DNA from 2 places in the Halobacillus sp. ABR2_026 genome. Region 1 is predicted to be linked to the other one. Evidence: a T-box and tRNA genes for the amino acid it is inferred to sense, from the RefSeq annotation. Region 1 holds a T-box; the other holds one or more tRNA genes.

The links. The T-box of region 1 lies ahead of alaS (alanine--tRNA ligase). A T-box ahead of a tRNA ligase gene usually reads a tRNA of that ligase, here a tRNA-Ala.
Region 2: it encodes a tRNA-Ala, which carries the amino acid that the T-box ahead of alaS (alanine--tRNA ligase) is inferred to sense. The anticodon was not compared.

The regions. Positions count from the first base shown of each region.
Region 1 covers NZ_JBSWTM010000001.1:2,581,547-2,586,470, reverse strand. The annotation lists gene recD2 (SF1B family DNA helicase RecD2) at 1-69, shown strand, start outside; gene ACXADE_RS13515 (sugar phosphate isomerase/epimerase) at 81-893, shown strand; gene ACXADE_RS13510 (hypothetical protein) at 948-1,124, shown strand; gene ACXADE_RS13505 (AI-2E family transporter) at 1,128-2,198, shown strand; T-box leader at 2,244-2,454, shown strand; gene alaS (alanine--tRNA ligase) at 2,542-4,924, shown strand, end outside.
Region 2 covers NZ_JBSWTM010000001.1:124,403-129,326, reverse strand. The annotation lists rRNA gene ACXADE_RS00740 (23S ribosomal RNA) at 1-1,740, opposite strand, end outside; tRNA gene ACXADE_RS00735 (tRNA-Ala) at 1,907-1,982, opposite strand; tRNA gene ACXADE_RS00730 (tRNA-Ile) at 1,991-2,067, opposite strand; rRNA gene ACXADE_RS00725 (16S ribosomal RNA) at 2,153-3,716, opposite strand; gene ACXADE_RS00720 (polysaccharide deacetylase family protein) at 4,526-4,924, shown strand, end outside.

The DNA of each region.
Region 1 (4,924 bases):
AATGAATCACCCCCAGAAGTGAATACGGAAGAAGAGGAAGAACAATTATCACCTTACGACTTCATGTAGGAGGGGAGCGTTTGACTCATCGTATCGGTATGTCAGGCAGCACGATCTTATCGGAACGTAGCCATTTTGAGGAACTGTTTAGTTTCGGATTGGCTCATATTGAAATTGGGGAATTCAGGGACAGGGGTTCTTACAAAGACTTTTTGGACATGGCTTCATCCTCTGGAATAAGTTTTGGAATACACGCGCCTCATTTTAGAGACGGCAGTAAATATGATCTGTTAGAAGACGTAAAAATGCCCTCCTTGACTGCCAGGGAATTGTTCGTAAAAGAGGTCAGGGAGGCTTCTAGTTCAGGAGCTTCTTATCTTCTGGTACATTTTCCATACTTTAAATGGGGAACGGATAATAGCGAAGAAAAGATCGAAGAAGGGCTTCAATTTTTGTCTCATTTACAACATGCTTATGATATTCCGATTGTTTGTGAACCGAAACTTGGAGTTAAGCAATCACCAGCAGGCATTCAATATCTGCAAAATTTTCCTATGTCATTATGGGAAGAATATGGCCTGAGAATATGTATGGATCTCGGTGACTATCGATTGGCTGCGGGCGACGATTGGAAACGGTTTATGGAGCCGCTTCTCCCCTTTACAGATGTCGTTCATCTTCACAATGTTCGGTTAACAGATAAAGGGTACATATGGACTCCGGTGCATCCGGAGTTTAGGAAACAAGGAACTGAATATAATATGGGGCCTTGCATAGAATGGCTGGCTCAGGGAAATGATAAGTTCTTCATTTTTGAACACACCCCTCACACCAATCCTGATCGAGAGAGGGTAGAAGAGGGGATTCGATGGGTTCATGAACTAGTCACCTAATGTATGAATCTTCTTTTCATGGACATACTGTTTGGTAAAAAAGGAGTATGTCCGATGAGATGTCCGAACTGTAAGAATAAAAATCTCGGCAAGATCGGGAATGAACAATATTACTGTTGGAATTGTTGTTTGGAATTGACGATAGAAGATGGGAAGATGAATATTAACCAAATTGAGGAAGATGGCAGTTTAAGTTCTTTGAATGATATTTTTTATCAACAAGGATCATAACGAATGATGAGTGATCGCTCCTCAAAATGGCTGCGAAGATTCACCATCTTTTTCATCATTCTTCTCTCATTACTTCTGCTTGCGTGGCTCTATCCTTATTATGATGGTTTTGTTATGGTCTTAGGGAAAGTACTGCTCCCTTTTTTATTGGCGCTCTTGTTGTCATTTCTTCTGCATCCTCTTGTCCACATACTGGAGGATTTCGGGTTGAATCGTCCACTGAGTATATGTGTAATCTTTGTCGTTTTTTTCTCTCTGACGGCTTTTGGACTATATAAAGGAATCCCTCGTCTTCTGGATCAATTAAAGCTGCTAAATGAGCATCTGCCTCATTTGGTGGAGTCCTATCAAAACTGGACGAAGCAGCTTTATGCACAAACAGAAAAATTACCGGATGGGCTTCACCAAAAGGTGGATGAGCGGTTTGCCAGCTTCGAAGAGTGGATAAATGGGCGGCTGATGAATGTTCTTGCTGGGTTGACCGGAATCTTTAATATGATCGTTCTCCTTGCTGTCATTCCTGTCATGACTTTTTATTTTCTAAAAGATTATAAGACCATTGGCCATTGGCTGCTTCTTACCCTCCCGTCCAAATGGCATGAAGAGTCAAGAAGGTTGGTGAAGGAGCTGAACCACTCTTTAGGGGGATACATCCGAGGTCAGCTATTAATTAGCTTGTTTGTTGGAGTTCTCGCAACAGCTGGCTTTTGGCTGATTGATCTTCCTTATCCTTTGGTTCTGGGGTTGATTGCAGGGTTAACCAATATCATTCCTTATTTTGGGCCGCTTCTTGGTGCAGGACCCGCGGTCATAGTGGCTCTGACTGTAAGTGTGAACACTTTGTTATTTACACTGGCGGTTATCCTGATTATTCAAGTGATAGAAGGGAATCTGCTTTCTCCTTACATAATGGGGAAAAGCATCCATATTCACCCATTGTTTATAATCCTTGCTTTATTGGTTGGGGGAGAATTAGCCGGTATTCCCGGATTAATCTTAGCTGTCCCTGTACTGACCTGTATAAAAGTGATCGCTTCAGAAATTCGTACAGGGAGGTTAAACATTGACAGATGAACGTCAGTTATCTATAATTACGCTTAGCAAAGACTATAAGGACGAAAGAACACAATGAAGGAAAAGAGTAGGCGATTCATTCATGGCCAGAGAGGTGCGTTCCAGGCTGAAAAACGCATTGCATGAACGTTGTTGAAAGCTATTCCAGAGTGCGGTTAATCCCCGACGGAGTCATGCCCCGTTACAGGCATTAAAGCTGATAGACATCAATGGTCTATAACCAGGGTGGTACCGCGGTAAAAACCCCGTCCCTGCCGATTAAAGGCAGGGACGGGGTTTTTTTGTTCCTTCTTCGTCCGGAACAGACTCCATTCTATCGAACAATTTGAGGAGGTTATTGCAAATGAAATCATTAACATCAGCGGAAGTCCGCCAAATGTTTCTTGACTTTTTTAAAGAAAAAGGACATAGCGTAGAACCAAGCGCATCTCTTGTTCCCCACGAAGACCCTACTCTACTTTGGATTAACAGTGGTGTGGCTACACTGAAAAAATACTTCGATGGGCGTGTTATTCCTGAAAACCCGCGAATTGTGAATGCGCAAAAATCAATTCGTACAAATGATATTGAAAATGTTGGATTCACTGCTCGGCACCATACGTTCTTTGAAATGCTTGGGAATTTTTCTATCGGCGATTATTTCAAAGAAGAAGCTATGGAATGGGCATGGGAGTTTCTTACAAGCGATGAATGGATTGGGTTTGACGAAGAGAGATTATCTGTAACCGTACATCCGGAAGATGAGGAAGCTTACCAAATTTGGAAAGATAAGATCGGATTGGATGAAGAGCGTATTATCCGCATCGAAGAGAATTTCTGGGATATCGGGGAAGGGCCCAGTGGTCCGAATACGGAAATCTTTTATGATCGTGGAGAAAAATATGGAACGGACTCCAATGATCCAGAACTTTACCCAGGCGGGGAAAATGAACGGTATTTGGAAATATGGAACCTCGTCTTCTCTCAGTTTAACCACAATCCTGATGATACGTATACACCACTTCCTAAGAAAAACATTGATACAGGGATGGGACTTGAACGTATTGTCTGTGTTATTCAAGAAACGGAAACAAACTTTGAGACCGATCTATTCCTTCCGATCATTGAAGCAACGGAAAAAATGGCGGACAAAAACTATGGGGACGGCTTCGATACAGATGCTTCCTTCAAAGTGATTGCAGACCATATGAGAACCGTTACATTTGCTGTCAGTGATGGAGCCCTTCCTTCAAATGAAGGACGTGGTTACGTGTTGCGCCGTCTGCTGCGTAGAGCTGTACGTTTTGCTAAGCAGATCGGAATTGACAAGCCGTTCATGTATAAACTAGTGCCAGAAGTGTCTAAAATCATGGTCGACTTCTATCCTGAAGTAAAGGAAAAAGAAAACTTCATTCAAAACGTCATTCAAACAGAAGAATCCCGTTTCCATGAAACATTGAATGATGGGTTACAGATTCTTACCAACATCATCAAGCAGGAAACCGAGAAAGGCAGCAATGTGTTCCCTGGAACAGAAGTCTTCCGGTTATACGATACGTATGGCTTCCCTAAAGAATTGACAGAAGAATACGTTGCTGAAGCCGGTTTCACTATTGATGAAGAAGGTTTCCAAAACGAAATGGAAAAACAGCGGGAGCGCGCACGTAGTGCACGCCAGAAGACCGATTCTATGCAAGTTCAGGACGGTGTACTTGGAGATGTTCACGTCGAAAGTGAATTCGTCGGTTATGACTCTCTGCAAGTTGAAACAGAAATTGTAGAACTTATTAAAAGGAAAGAGTTCAGTGGGTATGCGGAAGAGGGCGACACCATTTATCTATTCCTCACAAAGACCCCTTTCTATGCTGAGAGTGGAGGTCAAATCGCTGATCGTGGTTTCTTGAGAACGGAAGGTGCTGTCATAGAAGTGACCAATGTTCAAAAAGCACCGAATGGTCAACACATGCACGAAGCGGTCGTGAAACAAGGTTCTATCGAAAAAGGAGCGACAGTGACAGCAGAAGTCGATCAAAGCGGTCGTTCCTTTATTGTTAAAAACCATACGGCTACACACCTTCTGCATCAAGCGTTGAAAGATGTCCTTGGCGAACATGTAAATCAAGCCGGATCTCTTGTAGCTCCCGATCGTTTACGTTTTGACTTTTCTCACTTTGGTTCTGTAACGAACGAAGAGATGGAGAAAATTGAGTCCATCGTCAATGAAAAAGTTTGGCAGTCTATTCCGGTATCCATTGAGCTTAATTCCATTGAAGAAGCAAAAGCTAAGGGCGCGATGGCCTTGTTTGGTGAAAAATATGGGGACACGGTTCGAGTCGTCCAGGTCGGGGATTACAGCCTTGAGCTTTGTGGAGGTTGTCATGTAATGAACACAGCAGAAATCGGCCTGTTTAAGATTATTTCAGAGTCTGGAATAGGCGCTGGTACGAGAAGAATTGAGGCTGTAACAGCTAAGGATGCTTACTTGTACATGAACGGCAAAGAAGCGTTGTTGAAAAAAGCTGGAGAGCAGCTGAAAACGAAACCTGAACAAGTCCCTGAACGCATAGAAGCTCTTCATAAAGAATTGAAAGATGTTCAAAAGGAAAATGAATCTTTGAGTGCAAAACTTTCAAACATGGAAGCTTCCAGTATTCTTGATGAAGTTCAAGAGGTCGATGGTGTGAAAGTTCTCGCTAAGCAAGTGGATGTTAAAGATATGAATGCGCTACGCACAATGGTGGACGATC
Region 2 (4,924 bases), 2.5 Mb from region 1:
TCCCGAAGTTACGGGGTCATTTTGCCGAGTTCCTTAACGAGAGTTCTCCCGCTCACCTTAGGATCCCTCCTCGCCTACCTGTGTCGGTTTGCGGTACGGGCACCTCTTTCCTCACTAGAGGATTTTCTTGGCAGTGTGAACTCAGGAGCTTCGGTACTATATTTCCCTCCCCATCACAGCTCAACGTTGCCGGACGGATTTGCCTATCCGACCGTCTCACTGCTTGGACGCGCACATCCAGTGGCGCGCTCTCCTTATCCTCCTGCGTCCCCCCGTCGTTCAAACGGAAAGGAGGTGGTACAGGAATATCAACCTGTTGTCCATCGCCTACGCCTTTCGGCCTCGGCTTAGGTCCCGACTAACCCTGAGAGGACGAGCCTTCCTCAGGAAACCTTAGGCATTCGGTGAAAGAGATTCTCACTCTTTTTTCGCTACTCATACCGGCATTCTCACTTCTAAGCGCTCCACCAGTCCTTACGGTCTGACTTCACGGCCCTTAGAACGCTCTCCTACCACTGATCATAAGATCAATCCGCAGCTTCGGTGGTGTGTTTAGCCCCGGTACATTTTCGGCGCAGAGTCACTCGACCAGTGAGCTATTACGCACTCTTTGAATGATGGCTGCTTCTAAGCCAACATCCTGGTTGTCTAAGCAACTCCACATCCTTTTCCACTTAACACACACTTTGGGACCTTAGCTGGCGGTCTGGGCTGTTTCCCTCTCGACCATGAACCTTATCACCCACGGTCTGACTCCCAGAACAAAGTCGATGGCATTCGGAGTTTGACTGAATTCGGTAACCCGATAGGGGCCCCTCGTCCAATCAGTGCTCTACCTCCATGACTTTCTATTCTGAGGCTAGCCCTAAAGCTATTTCGGAGAGAACCAGCTATCTCCGTGTTCGATTGGCATTTCACCCCTACCCACACCTCATCCCCGTAATTTTCAACTTACGTGGGTTCGGGCCTCCAGTCAGTGTTACCTGACCTTCACCCTGGACATGGGTAGATCACACGGTTTCGGGTCTACGACCGCATACTCACTCGCCCTATTCAGACTCGCTTTCGCTGCGGCTCCGCTTCTGCTGCTTAACCTCGCATACGGTCGTAACTCGCCGGTTCATTCTACAAAAGGCACGCCGTCACCCATTAACGGGCTCCGACTACTTGTAGGCACACGGTTTCAGGTTCTCTTTCACTCCCCTTCCGGGGTGCTTTTCACCTTTCCCTCACGGTACTGGTTCACTATCGGTCACTAGGGAGTATTTAGCCTTGGGAGATGGTCCTCCCGGATTCCGACGGAATTCCTCGTGTTCCGCCGTACTCAGGATCCACTCCGGAGAGAGAAAGATTTCGACTACAGGGCTGTTACCTGCTCTGGCTGATCGTTCCAGATCGATTCGCCTATCTTCCTCTTTGGTAACTCCAATGGAGTGTCCTACAACCCCAGAAAGCAAGCTTTCTGGTTTGGGCTGATTCCGTTTCGCTCGCCGCTACTTGGGAAATCGCGTTTGCTTTTTCTTCCTCCGGGTACTTAGATGTTTCAGTTCCCCGGGTGTGCCTTCCTATACCTATGGATTCAGTATAGGATGCTGTCCCATTACGAACAGCGGGTTTCCCCATTCGGAAATCTCCGGTTCAAAGCCTACTTACGGCTCGCCGGAGCATATCGGTGTTAGTCCCGTCCTTCATCGGCTCCTAGTACCAAGGCATCCACCGTGCGCCCTTATTCACTTAACTATCTTCGTGAAAAGACGTTTACAATTTCAATTAGATGTCTTGTCATCAATTGCCTCATCGTTAGATGAAACAATGATTCCTTATCCAGTTTTCAAGGTTCACGCCCTTATTCAGGGTTGAATATAAAACACAAAATAGATTCTTGTGTTTAAGTGTTGCATTTAAATGGTGGAGCCTAGCGGGATCGAACCGCTGACCTCCTGCGTGCAAAGCAGGCGCTCTCCCAGCTGAGCTAAGGCCCCATTTTGAATGGTGGGCCTGAGTGGACTTGAACCACCGACCTCACGCTTATCAGGCGTGCGCTCTGACCAACTGAGCTACAGGCCCATCCAAATGAAGGAAGATCATATTTTCATAGTTTGATCTCTCAAAACTGAACAACCAACACAGTACGTTTCCGTAATATCCTTAGAAAGGAGGTGATCCAGCCGCACCTTCCGATACGGCTACCTTGTTACGACTTCACCCCAATCATTGGCCCCACCTTCGGCGGCTGGCTCCAAAAAGGTTACCTCACCGACTTCGGGTGTTGCCAACTCTCGTGGTGTGACGGGCGGTGTGTACAAGGCCCGGGAACGTATTCACCGCGGCATGCTGATCCGCGATTACTAGCGATTCCGGCTTCATGCAGGCGAGTTGCAGCCTGCAATCCGAACTGAGAATGGTTTTATGGGATTTGCTACACCTCGCGGCTTCGCTGCCCTTTGTACCATCCATTGTAGCACGTGTGTAGCCCAGGTCATAAGGGGCATGATGATTTGACGTCATCCCCGCCTTCCTCCGGTTTGTCACCGGCAGTCACCTTAGAGTGCCCAACTGAATGCTGGCAACTAAGATTAGGGGTTGCGCTCGTTGCGGGACTTAACCCAACATCTCACGACACGAGCTGACGACAACCATGCACCACCTGTCACTTGGTCCCCGAAGGGAAATCCCTATCTCTAGGGAGGTCCAAGGATGTCAAGACCTGGTAAGGTTCTTCGCGTTGCTTCGAATTAAACCACATGCTCCACCGCTTGTGCGGGCCCCCGTCAATTCCTTTGAGTTTCAGCCTTGCGGCCGTACTCCCCAGGCGGAGTGCTTAATGCGTTAACTTCAGCACTAAGGGGTGGAAGCCCCCTAACACCTAGCACTCATCGTTTACGGCGTGGACTACCAGGGTATCTAATCCTGTTTGCTACCCACGCTTTCGCACCTCAGCGTCAGAAACAGACCAGAGAGTCGCCTTCGCCACTGGTGTTCCTCCACATATCTACGCATTTCACCGCTACACGTGGAATTCCACTCTCCTCTTCTGTCCTCAAGTTCCCCAGTTTCCAATGACCCTCCACGGTTGAGCCGTGGGCTTTCACATCAGACTTAAGGAACCGCCTGCGCGCGCTTTACGCCCAATAATTCCGGACAACGCTTGCCCCCTACGTATTACCGCGGCTGCTGGCACGTAGTTAGCCGGGGCTTCCTCGTTAGGTACCGTCAAGGTACCGCTCTATTCGCACGGTACTTGTTCTTCCCTAACAACAGAACTTTACGATCCGAAGACCTTCATCGTTCACGCGGCGTTGCTCCGTCAGACTTTCGTCCATTGCGGAAGATTCCCTACTGCTGCCTCCCGTAGGAGTCTGGGCCGTGTCTCAGTCCCAGTGTGGCCGATCACCCTCTCAGGTCGGCTACGCATCGTCGCCTTGGTGAGCCGTTACCTCACCAACTAGCTAATGCGCCGCGGGCCCATCTGTAAGTGATAGCGAGAAGCCATCTTTCAACTTTCCTTCATGCGAAAGAAAGTATTACCCGGCATTAGCCCCGGTTTCCCGGGGTTATTCCGATCTTACAGGCAGGTTGCCCACGTGTTACTCACCCGTCCGCCGCTCGTTCCACGAGCTTCACCCCGAAGGAATCGCTCGCTTCCCGCGCTCGACTTGCATGTATTAGGCACGCCGCCAGCGTTCGTCCTGAGCCAGGATCAAACTCTCCATAAAAGTTAAGTTTGACTTGCTCATTTGCACACCGAATGTGCTTTGTTTCAAATCTCTTCTATAAAAGAAGAAATGTTTTGACGTACTGGTTGGTTCGTTCAGTTTTCAAAGATCAAAATGTTGTTTGCCGCTTTGTCAGCGACTTAATCATCTTATCACTTCCAGTTGTTGGTGTCAACAACTTTTTTGTGATTTTTTCGGTGTCGTTTTGGCGACATTTAATAATTTATCATGCCTGCCTCGCAGTGTCAATAACTTTTTGAAACAAGTTTTATCGATGTGTCTGCGTTGTTTTGTTTTTCCGACAACGTTTAATAATATAGCATAGGCTTAAAAAGAAAAGCAATGCTTTTTATGAAATTCCTTTTGTTTTTTTTACGTTAACGATCAACATAGGAAAAACCCTGATCAATACTTCAGGGTTTCTTCATCATTGGGTCTCATTATAGATAAACAGTAGTCATTATTGCTTTAGTTTTGTTTTTTCTTACGGGGCATATATTGAAGACACTCTTCTCTTGTCGCAAACCGTCGGAAGATTTGGAACAGCACTTCGTATCTTTCTTCCATAGCCCTCTTGAGTCCCTGGTCAATTCTATGGTCTCCGAGATTCGAACGTGATTTCTTCCATTTCTCTTTTCAGCAGATATTCAATTTCACGACGTTCTTGTTCATTAATCATTAAACCGTGCATCTTCATGGACCTCCCTTAAACAACTCTCTATATTTTTACCCTAATTTCTCTCCTTTTAGCATAGGTTGTCCTTTTTTTCATATGTATAGAACATATTGGAAGGAAGGTGAATGGTACGATGAGTTTCTACAGTTGGAAGGCTGAGCAGATGAAACGTTATGGTGTCGTCGTGGCTTTGGCATTTTTTTGTGCCCTAATGCTATGGATTGGACAATGGAGTCAGCTCCCCGTCTTTTCCAATGAAGGCGAGCCACGTGCATTGACCCAGGGCAGTGATGAAAATTCCAATGTCGCCCTGACATTTAATATAAGCTGGGGGACAGAAAAGGTTCACGATGTTTTGAAACAGCTGGAAGCTCACAAAGCTCAGGCTACTTTTTTCGTCACAGGGGAATGGGCAGAGCGTCACCCTGATATTATAAAAGCCATTCACGATGGAAATCATGAAATCGGAATGATGGGCTATCAATATGAAAGTTACCTTGAACGGAAGCCCGCTCAAGTTCAACAAGACTTG